DNA from 2 places in the Variovorax sp. Root434 genome. Region 2 is predicted to be linked to the other one. Evidence: riboswitches for the same ligand, from Rfam matches in the RefSeq annotation. Region 2 holds a riboswitch; the other holds the start of a gene.

Region 1 (6,995 bases), on a different contig from region 2:
CACGCCGTAGCGCTCAGGATCATGCACGTGGTAGGCGAACACGGTGGCGCCCGACTGCTTCGCATCCGCATCAGCGAGCAGGTGCGCAAAGTCGTGCCCATAGAAGAGGTTGTCCCCAAGCACCAGCGCACTCGGGTCATTGCCCACGAACTTGTCGCCAATGATGAACGCCTGCGCCAGCCCATCCGGGCTGGCCTGCACCGCATACTGCAGATTGATCCCCCACTGGCTCCCATCCCCCAGCAACTGCTGGAACCGCGGCGTGTCCTGCGGCGTGCTGATGATCAGAATGTCGCGCATTCCGCCGAGCATCAGTGTGCTCAGCGGGTAGTAGATCATCGGCTTGTCGTACACCGGCAGGAGCTGCTTGCTCATGGCCAATGTGGCCGGATGCAGGCGGGTGCCCGAACCGCCGGCCAGGATGATGCCTTTGCGTTGCGTCGTCGTGGTCATGTACTTTTTCTCGTAAAGATTCAAAGGATCTCGCGCAGCATGCGCGCAACGCCTTCCTGCCAGGGCGGCAGGCGCAGGCCGAAGGTGGTCTGCAGCTTGGAGGTGTCGAGCCGGGAGTTGTGCGGGCGCTTCGCCGGAGTCGGGAAGGCGCTGGTGGGCACCGCCTCGACGGCCTGCGGGCCGGCCTTGAGTTCAACGCCGGCCTGCTGCGCCAGTTCGAGCACGAAACGCGCATAGCCGTGCCACGTCGTCTCGCCACCGGCAATCGCGTGATAGAGACCCGCCTTCGCCGGATCCTGCAGCGTGGCTCGAATGGCGTGTGCCGTCACGTCGGCCAGCAGCTCGGCCCCGGTCGGCGCGCCGAACTGGTCGTCGATGACGGTCAGCTTCTCGCGCTCCTTCGCCAGCCGCAGCATGGTCTTGGCGAAGTTGCCGCCGCGCGCCGCATATACCCAGCTCGTGCGAAAGATCAGATGGTTTGGGCAGTTCTGCGCCACCAGTTGCTCGCCTTCGAGCTTGGTCTGTCCGTACACGCTGAGCGGGCCGGTCGCGTCGCCTTCTTTCCAGGGCTTGGTGCCGCTGCCGTCGAAGACGTAGTCGGTCGAGTAGTGCACCATCAACGCTCCGATCTGGCGGGCCGCCTCGGCCAACACGCCAGGCGAGGTTGCGTTGAGCTTGCGCGCGAAATCGGGCTCGCTCTCGGCCTTGTCGACCGCCGTGTGCGCCGCGGCATTGACGATCACGTCGGGGCGAACCTTCAGCACCGTCTCGGCCAGTTGCTCGGGGCGGCTGAAGTCGGCGTTGAAATCGGTGCTGTCGAAGTCGAGCGCGACCAGTTCACCCAGCGGCGCAAGGCTGCGCTGCAGTTCCCAGCCGACCTGCCCGCCTTTTCCAAGCAGCAGCAGCTTCATGCCGCGACCTTCGCGTCGTACTGCTTTTCGACCCACTCGCGGTAGGCGCCGCTTTGCACGTTGCGCACCCACTCGCTGTTCGCGAGGTACCACTCCACGGTCTTGCGGATGCCGGTGTCGAAGGTTTCGGCGGGCTTCCAGCCGAGTTCGCGCTCGAGCTTGCGCGCGTCGATGGCGTAGCGGCGGTCATGACCCGGACGGTCCGTGACGTAGGTGATCTGCTCCTTGTACGGCTTGCCATCCGCGCGCGGTCGCAGCTCGTCGAGCAGCGCACACACGGTGTCGACGATCTCGATGTTGGGCTTCTCGTTCCAGCCGCCGACGTTGTAGGTCTCGCCCAGCTTGCCGGCCTCGAGCACACGGCGGATGGCGCTGCAGTGATCCTTCACGTAGAGCCAGTCGCGCACCTGCATGCCGTCGCCGTACACGGGCAGGTTCTTGCCGGCCAGCGCGTTGACGATCATCAGCGGGATCAGCTTCTCGGGGAAGTGGAACGGGCCATAGTTGTTCGAGCAGTTGGTGGTGACCACCGGCAGGCCGTAGGTGTGGTGCCAGGCGCGCACGAGGTGGTCGCTGGCGGCCTTGCTGGCCGAATACGGGCTGTTGGGCTCGTACTTGTTTTCTTCGGTGAAGGCCGGATCGGTCTTGGAGAGCGAGCCGTAGACCTCGTCGGTCGACACGTGCAGGAAGCGTAAGGCGGCTTTCTGGTCGGCCGGCAGTGCGCTCCAGAAGCCGCGCACGGATTCGAGCAGGCGGAAGGTGCCGAGCACGTTGGTCTGCACGAAGTCTTCGGGGCCGTGGATGGAACGGTCCACATGCGATTCGGCCGCAAAGTTCACCACGGCGCGGGGCTTGTGTTCGGCCAGCAAACGGTCGAGCAGCGCGCTGTCGCCGATGTCGCCCTGCACGAAGATGTGCTTCGGGTTGTCCTTGAGCGATGCGAGCGTCTCGAGATTGCCTGCGTAGGTCAGCTTGTCGAGGTTCACGACCGGCTCGTCGCTGTTGGCGATCCAGTCGAGTACGAAATTGGCGCCGATGAAGCCGGCGCCGCCGGTTACCAGGATCATGGGGTCCCCTGAATGTTTGTGAGAAGTTCGGTGCGGCAGATTAACAAATGATTATCCCATCGCTCATATGGGCAAAAGTCACAGGTCGGTAGTCGCACGAACCTCGCCTACAATCGCCCCACTGCAGGAGAGCGGGCCACCCCGGTGGCCCTACCGAAGGCGCAAACTCCCATAAACGCTCAGGTCGGCCCGAACAAGGGGTCTGTACTGCACCAACTGAAACGCCGTCTGGAGAGCCGCCACGCCATGTGGCGCACCGAAGGAGCAAACCCTCTGCGGGCGCAGCGGGTGAATCTCTCAGGTACCGAGGACAGGGGGAGCGGCAACTTGGACGGCGGTCGTCCGGTTGCTTGCTATTGATTCAATAGCACACCACACCCGCCATTCAAGCGTTGCAACCTCAAAGGTACTTGAAATGCGTGTGATCGTTCTTGGCGCCGGCCTGCTCGGCGTGACCTCGGCTTACTACCTCCAGCAACTCGGCCACGAAGTGACCGTGATCGACCGGCAGGCCACCCCGGCCGCCGAAACCAGCTTCGCCAACGGCGGGCAGATCTCGGTCAGCCATGCCGAACCCTGGGCCAATCCCAGCGCGCCGCTGAAGGTGCTGCAGTGGCTGGGCAAGGAAGACGCCCCGCTGCTCTTCCGCATCCGCGCCGACATGCGCCAGTGGCTCTGGGGCCTGCAGTTCCTGCGCGAATGCACCCCGGCACGCACGCGGCACAACATCGAGCAGATCGTGCGTCTTGGTACATACAGCCGCTCGATGTTGCAACAGTTGCGCCGCGACACCGGCCTGAACTATGACCAGCGCACACAGGGCATCCTGCACTTCTACACGACGCAGAAAGAGTTCGACGGCGCCCTCGCGCCCGCCGAGCAGATGCGCGCCCTGGGCTGCGAGCGCCAGGTCATCTCGGCCGACGAAGCCGTGAAGATCGAGCCCGCCCTCGCCCACATCCGCCCTCAGCTGGCTGGCGCCACCTACACGGCCGAGGACGAGTCCGGTGACGCCAATCGCTTCGCGCGCGAGCTGGTCGGCCTGGCCGCCGCGGCCGGCGTGAAGTTCCTCATGAGCCACACGGTGACCGCCTTGCGCGAAGCCGGCGGCAGCATCGACCACGTCGAGGCCACCGACAACGAAGGCCGCTTCCAGCGCATCCGCGGCGACGCCTTCGTGCTGGCGATGGGCTCCCTGAGCCCGCTGTACGCCGCGCCGCTGGGCATCAGCCTGCCGATCTATCCCGCCAAGGGCTACTCGGTGACGCTGCCCGTGAAGGACGCCTCGAAGGCGCACCAGGTCTCGCTGACGGACGACGAATTCAAGCTCGTGTTCTCGCGCTACACGTCCGAGTCGGGCGACCGCCTGCGCATCGCCGGCACGGCCGAGCTCAACGGCTACGACCGCGACCTGAACCGGGTTCGCTGCGAAGCCATCGTGCGCCGCGTGGAAGAGCTGTTCCCCGGCGCCGGCGACACCACGCAGGCGCAGTTCTGGACCGGCCTGCGTCCCGCGACGCCGAGCAACGTGCCGCTGATCGGCAAGACGAAGCTGCCGAACCTGTTCCTCAACACGGGCCACGGCACGCTCGGCTGGACGCACGCCTGCGGTTCGGGCAAGTCGATCGCGCGCATCGTGAGCGGATTGGCGCCGGAGGTCGATTTCGCGTTCACCGGCATGCCCACGCCCGCGCCGCGCGCGCTGCAGCCGGCCTGATCGCCGTCAGTCGTTGCTGGCGAACACCGTCAGCACGCCGGTGTAGCCATACAGATGGTGGCGAGCGATCTCGCCCGCCGCGAAGAACCCCACCAGCGGCACGTCGCCCAGCGCGTGCCGCACGATCTGCAGTTCCGCCCCCGGCGCACCGAAGTGCGGACCGCCGCGCCCGGAACAGCTGACGTACACCGCCCCCGCGATGCGCCGCGCCGGATGCGGCGCCGCCTCGGCCTCGCCCGCCGCCACGGCGCGCGCGGTGGCCAGCGTCTGCTCTTCGGGCTCCAGTTCCTCGCGGATTTCGGCGCAGATGCGCATCAGGTCGGCACGCGCGGCCTGCGCATTGCGGCGGCAGAAGCTCAGCCGCATGCCGGCTTCGGCCACGTCGGCGATCGCGATGCCGCGGCGCGTCGGGTCCAGTCCGATGATGTGGCGCACCAGCACGTCGGCGCCCAGGTCCCCGGTGCGGCGGATGCCGTCGCTGCCCGCATAAGCCAGGCCGACCAGCGTGTTGCGCACCGCATCGATGGCCTCCTGCGGCCGCTCGAGCGACACCTGCAGGTCGGCCAGCAGCACGTCGAGCGCCGGCTCGCCGTCGAGCTTCAGCAGCAGGTTGCCGTCGGCTTCGGTGATCTCGCGCTCGCGCGCTGCCCCCGATCGCAGTGGCTGGCAGCCCTGCGTGACGCGCGACACCAGCCGCACGCCCTCGCCGAACACCACGCCCGACAAGCCACCCGAGAACACCCCGCCCGCAGCCCCGTGCCCGCGGATGTTGCCGTTGCCGCCAACCGCGAACTGCAGCGCGCTGCCACGCCCCGAAGACAGGCCGCCGAACAGGTAGCCCGTGTTCGTGCGCCCCGCCATCTCGGCGATCAGGTCGGCAAGATCGGGCGTGGCCGGGTCGGCGTGCACCAGCGCCGTGTGCGCCTCGAAGCCGCTCATCTCGGAATTGCCCAGCGGCGCCACGCCCGAGAACACGCGGTATTGGTCGCTCGGCAAGGCACAGAGCATCAGGCTCAGCCCCGGCTCGTCGAAATACTCGGCGTTGTTGGCCGACACGCCGACGCCGACCGTGCCCGACCAGTCGGTCACTTCGGGCAGTTCCGCGCTCAGGTGGTCGAGGATGTCCTGCGCCTCGCTCGCATAGTGGTCGGTGATGTAGAGCAGCCCGAGCGTCGGCGAAGACGCGTAGTCGGGCAAGGCCATCTGTGCGCGCAGCTGGGCCAGCACGAGGCCGGCCGCCATACGCCATTGCGGATGGGTGGCGTGGCCGGAGGGGAACAACTTCATGGTGCGTGCCAACCCGTTCTCTTCAACGAATGAATGTGTATGACGTCAACGCCGGCCGGAGGTTCGCTTGCGGGCGGCGGCCGACGTCCTTTTCTTTGCGGCCGGTGCTGCAGCCTTCTTGGCTGCTGCGGGCTTGCGGGCAGCCGCGGCGGGCTTGCCCATGACCTTGTCGACGGCGTCGGCCAACGGCTGGGCCATGGCCGGCACCTTCAGCTGCGCCGCGTCCTGCAGCGCCGAGCTTGCGATCTGCTGGAACTGCTCGGTGAGCGAGCCCCACCACTGCATGGGGTCGACCACGCCGGCGCCATCGGCCGCTGCGGTCTTCGCCTTGGCCGAAGCCGGCCTGCTGTGCGATTTCTTCGGCGCAGGAGCTTCCTCCTGGGGCACTTCGTCCCCGTCTTCGTCCCCATCTTCGACCTCTTCGGTTTCGGGCTCCGGGGCCGCCGAAGCGGGGGCGGAGGCTGGCGCCATCGCGGCTGCCTGCTTGGTGAACGCGTTGGCGATGTCTTCCATCCGCACGTTCATGCCGCGCAGCGTCGACAAGGTCATCTTCTGCACTTCGAGCGCCTGGATGGTGGCCTTGAGGGCATGGCCGTTCTGTTCGAGCCAGTACTGCACCGTCTTGAGCTCCTGGATGCGCTTGTCGACCTCTTCCACGCTCAGCGTGGGCGCCACCCAGCTCGCAAGGCTCGGCATCCCCGGCACCGAACCGGCGCCCGAACCCGCCGCGGCGCCGCCGGCGAGGTTCTTCAGGAAGTCGAATCCGGGGACGAACTGGCTGAAGTCGAAGGGCTTGCTGGTGTTGCTCATGCAGAGGTCTCCTGGGATGGTTTTCTTGTGTTCCCAGCTTACTCCAAGCCCCCGGCCTTTTTCGGCCTTTCGGCACCGTCAGAGTTCGCTTCGGACCTTGCTGAAGACCTTCCAGAAGGCCGCGTCCTGCGAGGTCGCGAAGTTGATCCGCATCATGGTGCTCGGCGGGCGGCGCGCGTGGAACAGCGAGCCCGGCGCCAGCAGGTAGCCCTGGTCGAGCATGCGCTGGGTGAGCGCATCGGTGTCCACGCCCGTATCGACCCAGCCGAACAGCCCCGCGGGCTCCGAGGCGAAGGTGCAGCCATGCGACATGGCCAGCTTCACCGCCCGCCCACGCGCCCCGTCGAGGCGGATGCGCACGCGCTCCGAGTGCCGGCGCAGCTGCCCCTGGTCGATGCACCACGACAAGGCCCGCTCGAACAGCGTGGGCGAGGTCAGCGTGGCCAGCAGCTTGGTTTCGAGCAGCCGTTCCTTCAGCGCTGGCGGCGCGGCCAGGAAGCCGATGCGCCAGTTGGGCGCCAGGATCTTCGCGAAGCCGCTCACGTAGATGGTGCGCTGCAGCCCGTCGAGCGCGCTGAGCCGGGTGGCGTGCTCGGGCGCGAGGTGGCTGTAGGTGTCGTCCTCGACGATGTGGAAGTCGTGCTCGTTCGCCAGTTTGAGCACGCGGTGCGCGCTGCCCGGCGTGAGGCTGTAGCCGGTCGGGTTGTGCAGCACGCTCACGCTGACGAACAGCTTGGGGCTGTGCAGCTT
Region 2 (6,995 bases):
AATCAGGCAGATGTTGCGGTGGCCTTGGCCCTTGGCCTCATGGAAGGACTTGATGGCCAGCAGGCCCGCGTACTCGCCCTGCGAGCCGGCGTTGGGCTGCAGGCTGATGCCGGCGTAGCCGGTGGCTTCGCACAGCCATGCGCGCAGCTGCGCGTCGAGCTGCGCATAGCCCTGCTGCTGCTCGGCCGGTGCGAAGGGGTGGATGTTGGCGAACTCGGGCCAGGTGATGGGGATCATCTCGCTGGTCGCGTTGAGCTTCATGGTGCAGCTGCCCAGCGGGATCATGCTGCGGTCGAGCGCCAGGTCCTTGTCCGACAGGCTGCGGATGTAGCGCAGCATCGCGGTCTCGCTCTTGTGGGTGTTGAACACCGGGTGCGTGAGAAAGGCGCTGGTGCGGCGCAGGTCTTCGGGAATGAGCGGCACGGTGTTGGCGGCCAGGTCGTCGAAGCGCGGCATCGGCGTGCCGGCGGGCACGAACAGCGCCCACAGCGTCTCGATGTCGGTGCGCGTGGTGGTCTCGTCGAGCGAGATGCCCAGGTGCTGCTGCAGGCGCTGGCGCAGGTTGACGCCGCCGGCCTGTGCGCGCTCGATGATCGCGGCCGTGTCGTCGCCGGTGCGGATGGTCAGCGAGTCGAAGGCGGTGCTGTTGACCGGCTCGCGGCCCATCTGCGACAGGCCCCGGGCGAGGATGGCCGTGAGCGCCGCCACGCGCTGCGCGATGCGCGTGAGCCCGTCGGGCCCGTGATACACGGCGTACATGCTGGCCACCACAGCCGGCAGCACTTGCGCGGTGCAGATGTTGGAGGTGGCCTTCTCGCGGCGGATGTGCTGCTCGCGCGTCTGCAGCGCGAGTCGGTAGGCGGGCTGGCCGTGCGTGTCGACGCTCACGCCGACCAGGCGGCCCGGCAGCGAGCGCTTGAACGAATCGCGGCAGGCCAGGTACGCGGCGTGCGGGCCGCCGTTGCACAGCGGCATGCCGAAGCGCTGCGTGGTGCCGCAGACGATGTCGGCGTCGAACTCGCCGGGCGCGACCAGCAGCGTCAGCGCCAGCAGGTCGGCCGCGACGATCAGGGCGGCGTCGCACTGGTGCGCGTGGCCCGCGAGCGGGCGCAGGTCGTGCACGTGGCCGGTGGTGGCGGGGTATTGCGCAAGCACGCCGAAGAATTCGCCGCTCACCATCAGGTGCGGCAGCGTTTCCGACACGGTGCTCACCTTCACCTCGATGCCCAGCGGCGCGGCGCGAGTCCTGATGACTTCGATGGTCTGCGGATGGCAGTCGCCCGACACCAGGAACACGTTGCTCTTGCTCTTGACGCTGCGCTTGGCGAGCGTCATGGCTTCGGCCGCGGCCGTGGCTTCGTCGAGCATCGACGCGTTGGCGATGGCCATGCCCGTGAGGTCGCACACCATCGTCTGGAAGTTGAGCAGGGCTTCCATGCGGCCCTGCGAAATCTCGGCCTGGTAGGGCGTGTAGGCGGTGTACCAGGCGGGGTTCTCGAGCACGTTGCGCAAGATGACGCCCGGCGTGTGCGTGCCGTAGTAGCCCTGGCCGATGAAGTTGCGGAACACCTTGTTCTTCGACGCCATCACCTTCAGCTCGGCCAGCGCATCGGCTTCGGTCGCCGGTGCGGGCAGCCGCATCGGCTTCGCGCGGCGAATGGCCGCGGGCACGATGCCGTCGATGAGCTCAGCCCGCGTCTCCGAGCCGATCACGGGCAGCATGCGCGCCTCGTCCGCCGCATCGATGCCGATGTGGCGGGCGAGGAATTCTTCGGCGTTCTCTAGTTGTTGCAGGGAGGGGAGGGCGTGGCTTGACATGGCGGGGAAGTAGGGCGGAAGGGGCGGGAGCGGTGGTCCGTATTCAGCAGCGCATCAAGACTCGGCGGCGAACTTGTCGTACGAGGCCGCATCGAGCAGCGCGTCGAGCTGCGCCGGCTCGCTCAGCTTGACCTTGAAGAACCAGCCGCCGGCCAGCGGGTCGCTGTTGGCGAGCGAGGGGTCGGCGCGCAGCGCTTCGTTCACTTCGGTGATCTCGCCCGACACGGGCATGAACACGTCGGCCGCGGCCTTGACCGATTCGACGACGCCGGCGACTTCGCCCTGGGCAAAGGTCTTGCCGACTTCGGGCAGGTCGACGAACACCACATCGCCCAGCGCGTCCTGCGCGTGCACGGTGATGCCGACGGTGGCCGCGCCGCCTTCGGCCGAGACCCATTCATGGTCCTTGGTGTACTTGATGCTCATGTGAAAAACTCCTCGTGGAAAAAATGATGATCGGGGTGCGTAGCCTAGCCGCGGTAGTAGCGGGTGGGCACGAAAGGCATGGTCGAGACTTCCATCGGCACCGGCTTTCCGCGCACGATGGCCTGGATGCGCGTGCCCGGCTCGGCGAAGGCGGTGGCCACGTAGCCCATGGCGATGCAGCGGTCGGCGGTGGGGCCGAGCAGGCCGCTGGTGACGAGGCCGATGTCCTGGCCTTCGAACGATTGCAGCACCGTGCCGTCGCGCACCGGAATGCGTTCGAGGGCAACGAGGCCCACGCGCTTGCGCTTCAGCGTGTCGTGGTCGGTGTGGCCTGCCGCGCCCACGGTGGATGCGGTGAGCTGCGCCAGGATCTTCGCGGCGCCCGGAAAGCCGCCTTCGCGCGCGCCGCCGGTGCGACGCACCTTCTGCATCGCCCAGTTGAGCGAGGCCTCGACCGGCGTGGTGGTGGTGTCGATGTCGTGGCCGTACAGGCAAAGGCCGGCCTCGAGCCGCAGCGAATTGCGCGCGCCCAGGCCGATGGGCTTGACCTCGGGCTGGGCCAGCAGCAGGCGGGCGAGGGCGTCGGCGTCCTTGGCGGCCACCGAGATCTCGAAGCCGTCCTCGCCGGTATAGCCGCTGCGGGTGACGAAGGCGGGAATGCCGCCGATCTGCACCGCTCCGCCCGTCATGAACACGAAGCGCTCGACGCCGGGCGACAGCCGCGCCAGCGTGGCGGCGGCCTGCGGGCCTTGCAGTGCGAGCAGGGCGTGATCGGGCAGGGGCTGCACGTCGCAGCGGGCGCCGATCTTCTGCTGGATGTGCGCGATGTCGGCCACCTTGCAGGCCCCATTCACGATCACGAAGATCGAGTCGTGGCCTTCGTTGAAGAACATCAGGTCGTCGAGGATGCCGCCCTCGTCGTTGATCAGCAGGCCGTAGCGCTGCTTGCCGGCTGGCAGGTCGATCACGTCGACGGGCATCAGGGTTTCGAAGGCGGCTGCCGCATCGGGCCCGACGAGGCGCAGCTGTCCCATGTGGGAAATGTCGAACAGGCCGGCCGCATCGCGCGTGTGCTTGTGCTCGGCCATCAGGCCGGCGGGGTATTGCACGGGCATCGAATAGCCGGCGAAAGGCACCATGCGGGCGCCGAGCTCCAGATGGAGGTCGTACAGCGGCGTCTTGAGAAGAGGGGCGTCGGAGGGAGCGGAAGAAGCAGCCACGGGGCACTCCAAAGGGGCAGTCGAAATCCATGGCTGCAACGCCATGGGCCACCCCTGCTGTCCGCTTTACCTGAGAGATTCGCCCCACGATCGGGGTTTGCTCCTTCGGTGGGCCGTTGCTTGGCAACGGCCTCTCTCCAGCAAGGAAACACCGGTGTTCACCAGTGCCTTGTCAGTCCTTTTGCCTGAGCGTTCGGGAATCCCCTGCGCCTTCGGCGGCCCCGGCATGCGGGGCTCTCTCCTGACCCGGCGAGTGTAGTGGATCGCGCAGCCCGCAGCCCCGGACTTGCCCCTCGTCCCTATCGCGACCACAGGCGCCACGCCGCGACGCCGACCGCGATCCACACAGCCACGACAAGCGCGGCGCCATACCGGCTGGTCGGCCTGGCGCCCGACTTCTGCATCCAGTCGTCGGCTTGCCGGCGGCACTCCGCGAGCACCGGCGGCGGAATCATCCGGATCGCAAGCCAGATCAGCCCCGGCAGCAGGAGAACGTCGTCCAGGTAGCCCAGGACCGGGATGAAGTCGGGAATGAGATCGATCGGGCTGAGCGCGTAGGCGACCACGAACATGCCCAGTGCCTTGGCATACCACGGGGTGGATGCATGCCTGCCCGCGAACCACAGCGTGACGCCGTCGCGCTTGACGCGCCGGGCCCAGGCGCGAAGCCGTTCGGACAGGGGCGGTTTTTCAGGGGCGGAGTTCACCTCGCGATGGTGTCACAGGCTGCGTTCGCGCCCGTGGTGCGCTCTTCAATGAACGATTTCGGCCGGCGGCAGCAGCCGGTCGATGCGCTCGCGCAGCGATTCGGCCCGCTCCACACCGGCGGTTTTCTCGATCTCGGTCAGCATCAGCGCGGCGATGGTCAGCATCGCCTCGCGGTCGCGCGCCTCGCGCAGCGCGTCGCGCATCTGCAGCGCGAACTTCGGGTCGCGCCGCACGAACATGCGCTCGCAGATGTCGAACAGGAACATGCGCGTGGTGGCCAGCGAGCGCTTGCCGTCGAAGGTGTCGGCCGAGGTGGGGAGGCGGATCGGTTCGTCGGCGGGGATCGGCGCGGGCTGGGCGGGTGCCGGTGCGCCCGCGGCTTGCAGGCCCTGCAGATAGCCCCTCTGGATCAGCGCCCGGATCGCCAACTCGGCTTCATGCCGGTCGGGGAACAGCGCGCTGAAGTCGGTCAGCGAGCGCCGGCCGTCGGCCATCAGCAGCAGGGCGCGCTCGCGCTGGCTGAGCGTGCGCTGTCCGCCCTGGAGTTCGTCGCGCGCCTTGTCGGTCTTGGTGGGAAACATGGCAGCCACAGCTTTGGGGAATCGATGGGCACAGCATCGTTGCAAGCGGTGACATCTTTATTACCCGTTTTCCTCGCAGGGCCAATGGCCGCCCCGGCCGGCCCGCGTGTCCGCCGCACGCCTGGCGCGCTGCCCGGCGTGGACCGTGCCTCGGCTACTTGGTATAGACCAGGTCCCGCAGCGCGAGCGAGATCCACGGCACGTAGGTGATCACCATCAGGCAGGCCAGGATCACCAGCACGAAGGGCACCAGGTATTTCACGATCCGATCGAGCGAGATGCGGGCCACCGTACAGGCCGCGAACAGGTTCACGCCGAAGGGCGGCGTGATCATGCCCAGCGCGAGGTTGACCACCATGATCAGCCCGAAGTGCACCGGGTCGATGCCGAAGTGCACCGCCACCGGCGCCAGGATCGGCGCGAGCACGATGATGGCCGCACTGGTCTCGATGAACATGCCGATGACGAACAGCGCCGCATTCACGCCCAGCAGGAACATCGCCGGCGACTTCAGGACTTCCTGCAGCCAGTGGCCGATGGCGTCGGGTACGCCCGCGCGCGTGATCAGGAACGCGAACAACCCCGCGTTGGCGATGATGAACATGATCACCGCCGACGACAGCACCGACTTGCGCAGGACCGCGTACAGGTCCTGCAGCTTGATCTCGCGGTAGATCAGTATGCCCACCACCAGCGCGTAGAACACCGCCACCGCCGAGGCCTCGGTCGGCGTGAAGATGCCGCCGTAGATGCCGCCCAGGATGATGACGGGCATCAGCAGCGCCCAGCCGGCCTGCCACAGCGCGCGGCCGAAGGGCATGCGGCCGTCGCCGTCGTTCTTGCCCCAGCCCTTCCACTTGCAGAATGCCCAGACGAACAGCATCAGCGCCACGCTGATGAGAATGCCGGGGCCGAAACCCGCGATGAACAGCTCGCCGATGGACACCTCGGCGCTCACGCCGTAGAGGATCATCGGGATCGAGGGCGGGATGATCACGCCCAGCTCGGCGCTGGTGGCCTGCAGCGCCGCCGCGTACGCCGTGGGGTAGCCGTGCTTGATGAGCGCCGGGATCAGGATGGCGCCGATCGCGAAGGTGGTGGCCACCGACGAGCCCGACACCGCCGCGAAGATCATGCAGGTGAGCACGCAGGTCATGGGCAGGCCGCCCTGCACGCCGCCCACGATGCTCTTGGCGAACTCGACCAGCCGGCGGGAGATGCCGCCGGTTTCCATCAGGTTGCCGGCCAGGATGAAGAACGGGATGGCCGCCAGCGGAAACTTGTTGATCGCGTTGAACATCTCCTTCACGGAGATCAGCATGTTGGCGTTGGCCACCTGGATGCCCAGGATCGACGCCAGCCCGATGGACACCGCCACCGAGATCGACAGTGCGAAGCACACCACCATCGTTGCAACCATCACGACACTCATTGCGCGGTCTCCAGTTCGAGCCGCTTGGGATCGAGAAAATTGCCGACGATGCCGAACAGGCAGAACAGCGAGCCGACCGGCAGCGCCAGGTAGGACCACATCATGGAGAGGCTCTCGAGCCCGGCCATCGATTGCACGCGCCCGCGCATCGCATAGTCCCAGCCCCACCAGAGGATGACGAGCATGAGGGCCAGCGCCGCAATGCTCACCACCGCGTCGAGCACGCGGCGCACACGCGGCGGGCTCCAGCGGTAGAGCACGTCCACGCTCACCATCGCGCCCTGGCGGAACGCCATCGGAATGCCGAGGAACACCATCCAGATGAGGCTCACGCGGATCAAGATCTCGCTCCATTCGGCCGGCTGCTCAAGCACGAAGCGGGTGATGATCTGGAACACGCCCAGGGCCGATGCAATGACCAGCATCACGCAGGCCAGGACCATCGAGACGCCGGTGGTCCAGCGCTCGATGCCGAGGAATTTTTCTTTCACTTGTAGTCGCGGATCTTGTCGAGATTCGCCTTGCCGAATTCCTTCTCGAACTGGGCGTTCACCGGTGCCAGCGCGGCAACGAACTTGGCCTTGTCGACGTTGTCGATCACGGTCATGCCCTTGGCGCGCAGGTCGGCCACGCCTTTGGCGTCGTCCTCGTCGACACGCGCGCGGTTGGCCTTGGTGCCTTCCTTGGCGGCGTCGAGGAAGGCCTGCTTGTCGGCGGCGCTGAGCTTGTCGAAGCTCGCCTTGTTCATCAGGAAGATGCAGGGCGAGTAGACGTGGCCCGTGAGCGACAGGTGCTTCTGCACCTGGTCGA

Evidence for each region. Region 2 has a riboswitch for glycine ahead of gcvT (glycine cleavage system aminomethyltransferase GcvT). Riboswitches for the same ligand answer to the same signal wherever they lie in the genome.
Region 1: linked by a shared signal. The riboswitch ahead of ASD05_RS23765 (D-amino acid dehydrogenase) and the one ahead of gcvT (glycine cleavage system aminomethyltransferase GcvT) in region 2 are both predicted to bind glycine.

Annotation. Positions count from the first base shown of each region.
Region 1 covers NZ_LMEK01000025.1:655,380-662,374, forward strand. The annotation lists gene rfbA (glucose-1-phosphate thymidylyltransferase RfbA) at 1-453, opposite strand, end outside; gene rfbD (dTDP-4-dehydrorhamnose reductase) at 474-1,364, opposite strand; gene rfbB (dTDP-glucose 4,6-dehydratase) at 1,361-2,431, opposite strand; glycine riboswitch at 2,546-2,642, shown strand; glycine riboswitch at 2,650-2,755, shown strand; gene ASD05_RS23765 (D-amino acid dehydrogenase) at 2,847-4,148, shown strand; gene ASD05_RS23770 (FIST C-terminal domain-containing protein) at 4,155-5,435, opposite strand; gene ASD05_RS23775 (PhaM family polyhydroxyalkanoate granule multifunctional regulatory protein) at 5,481-6,245, opposite strand; gene ASD05_RS23780 (PLP-dependent aminotransferase family protein) at 6,324-6,995, opposite strand, start outside.
Region 2 covers NZ_LMEK01000012.1:75,350-82,344, forward strand. The annotation lists gene gcvP (aminomethyl-transferring glycine dehydrogenase) at 1-1,818, opposite strand, end outside; gene gcvH (glycine cleavage system protein GcvH) at 1,873-2,244, opposite strand; gene gcvT (glycine cleavage system aminomethyltransferase GcvT) at 2,289-3,464, opposite strand; glycine riboswitch at 3,512-3,615, opposite strand; glycine riboswitch at 3,628-3,718, opposite strand; gene ASD05_RS10965 (YkvA family protein) at 3,764-4,171, opposite strand; gene ASD05_RS10970 (hypothetical protein) at 4,217-4,753, opposite strand; gene ASD05_RS10975 (TRAP transporter large permease) at 4,908-6,185, opposite strand; gene ASD05_RS10980 (TRAP transporter small permease) at 6,182-6,676, opposite strand; gene ASD05_RS10985 (TRAP transporter substrate-binding protein) at 6,673-6,995, opposite strand, start outside.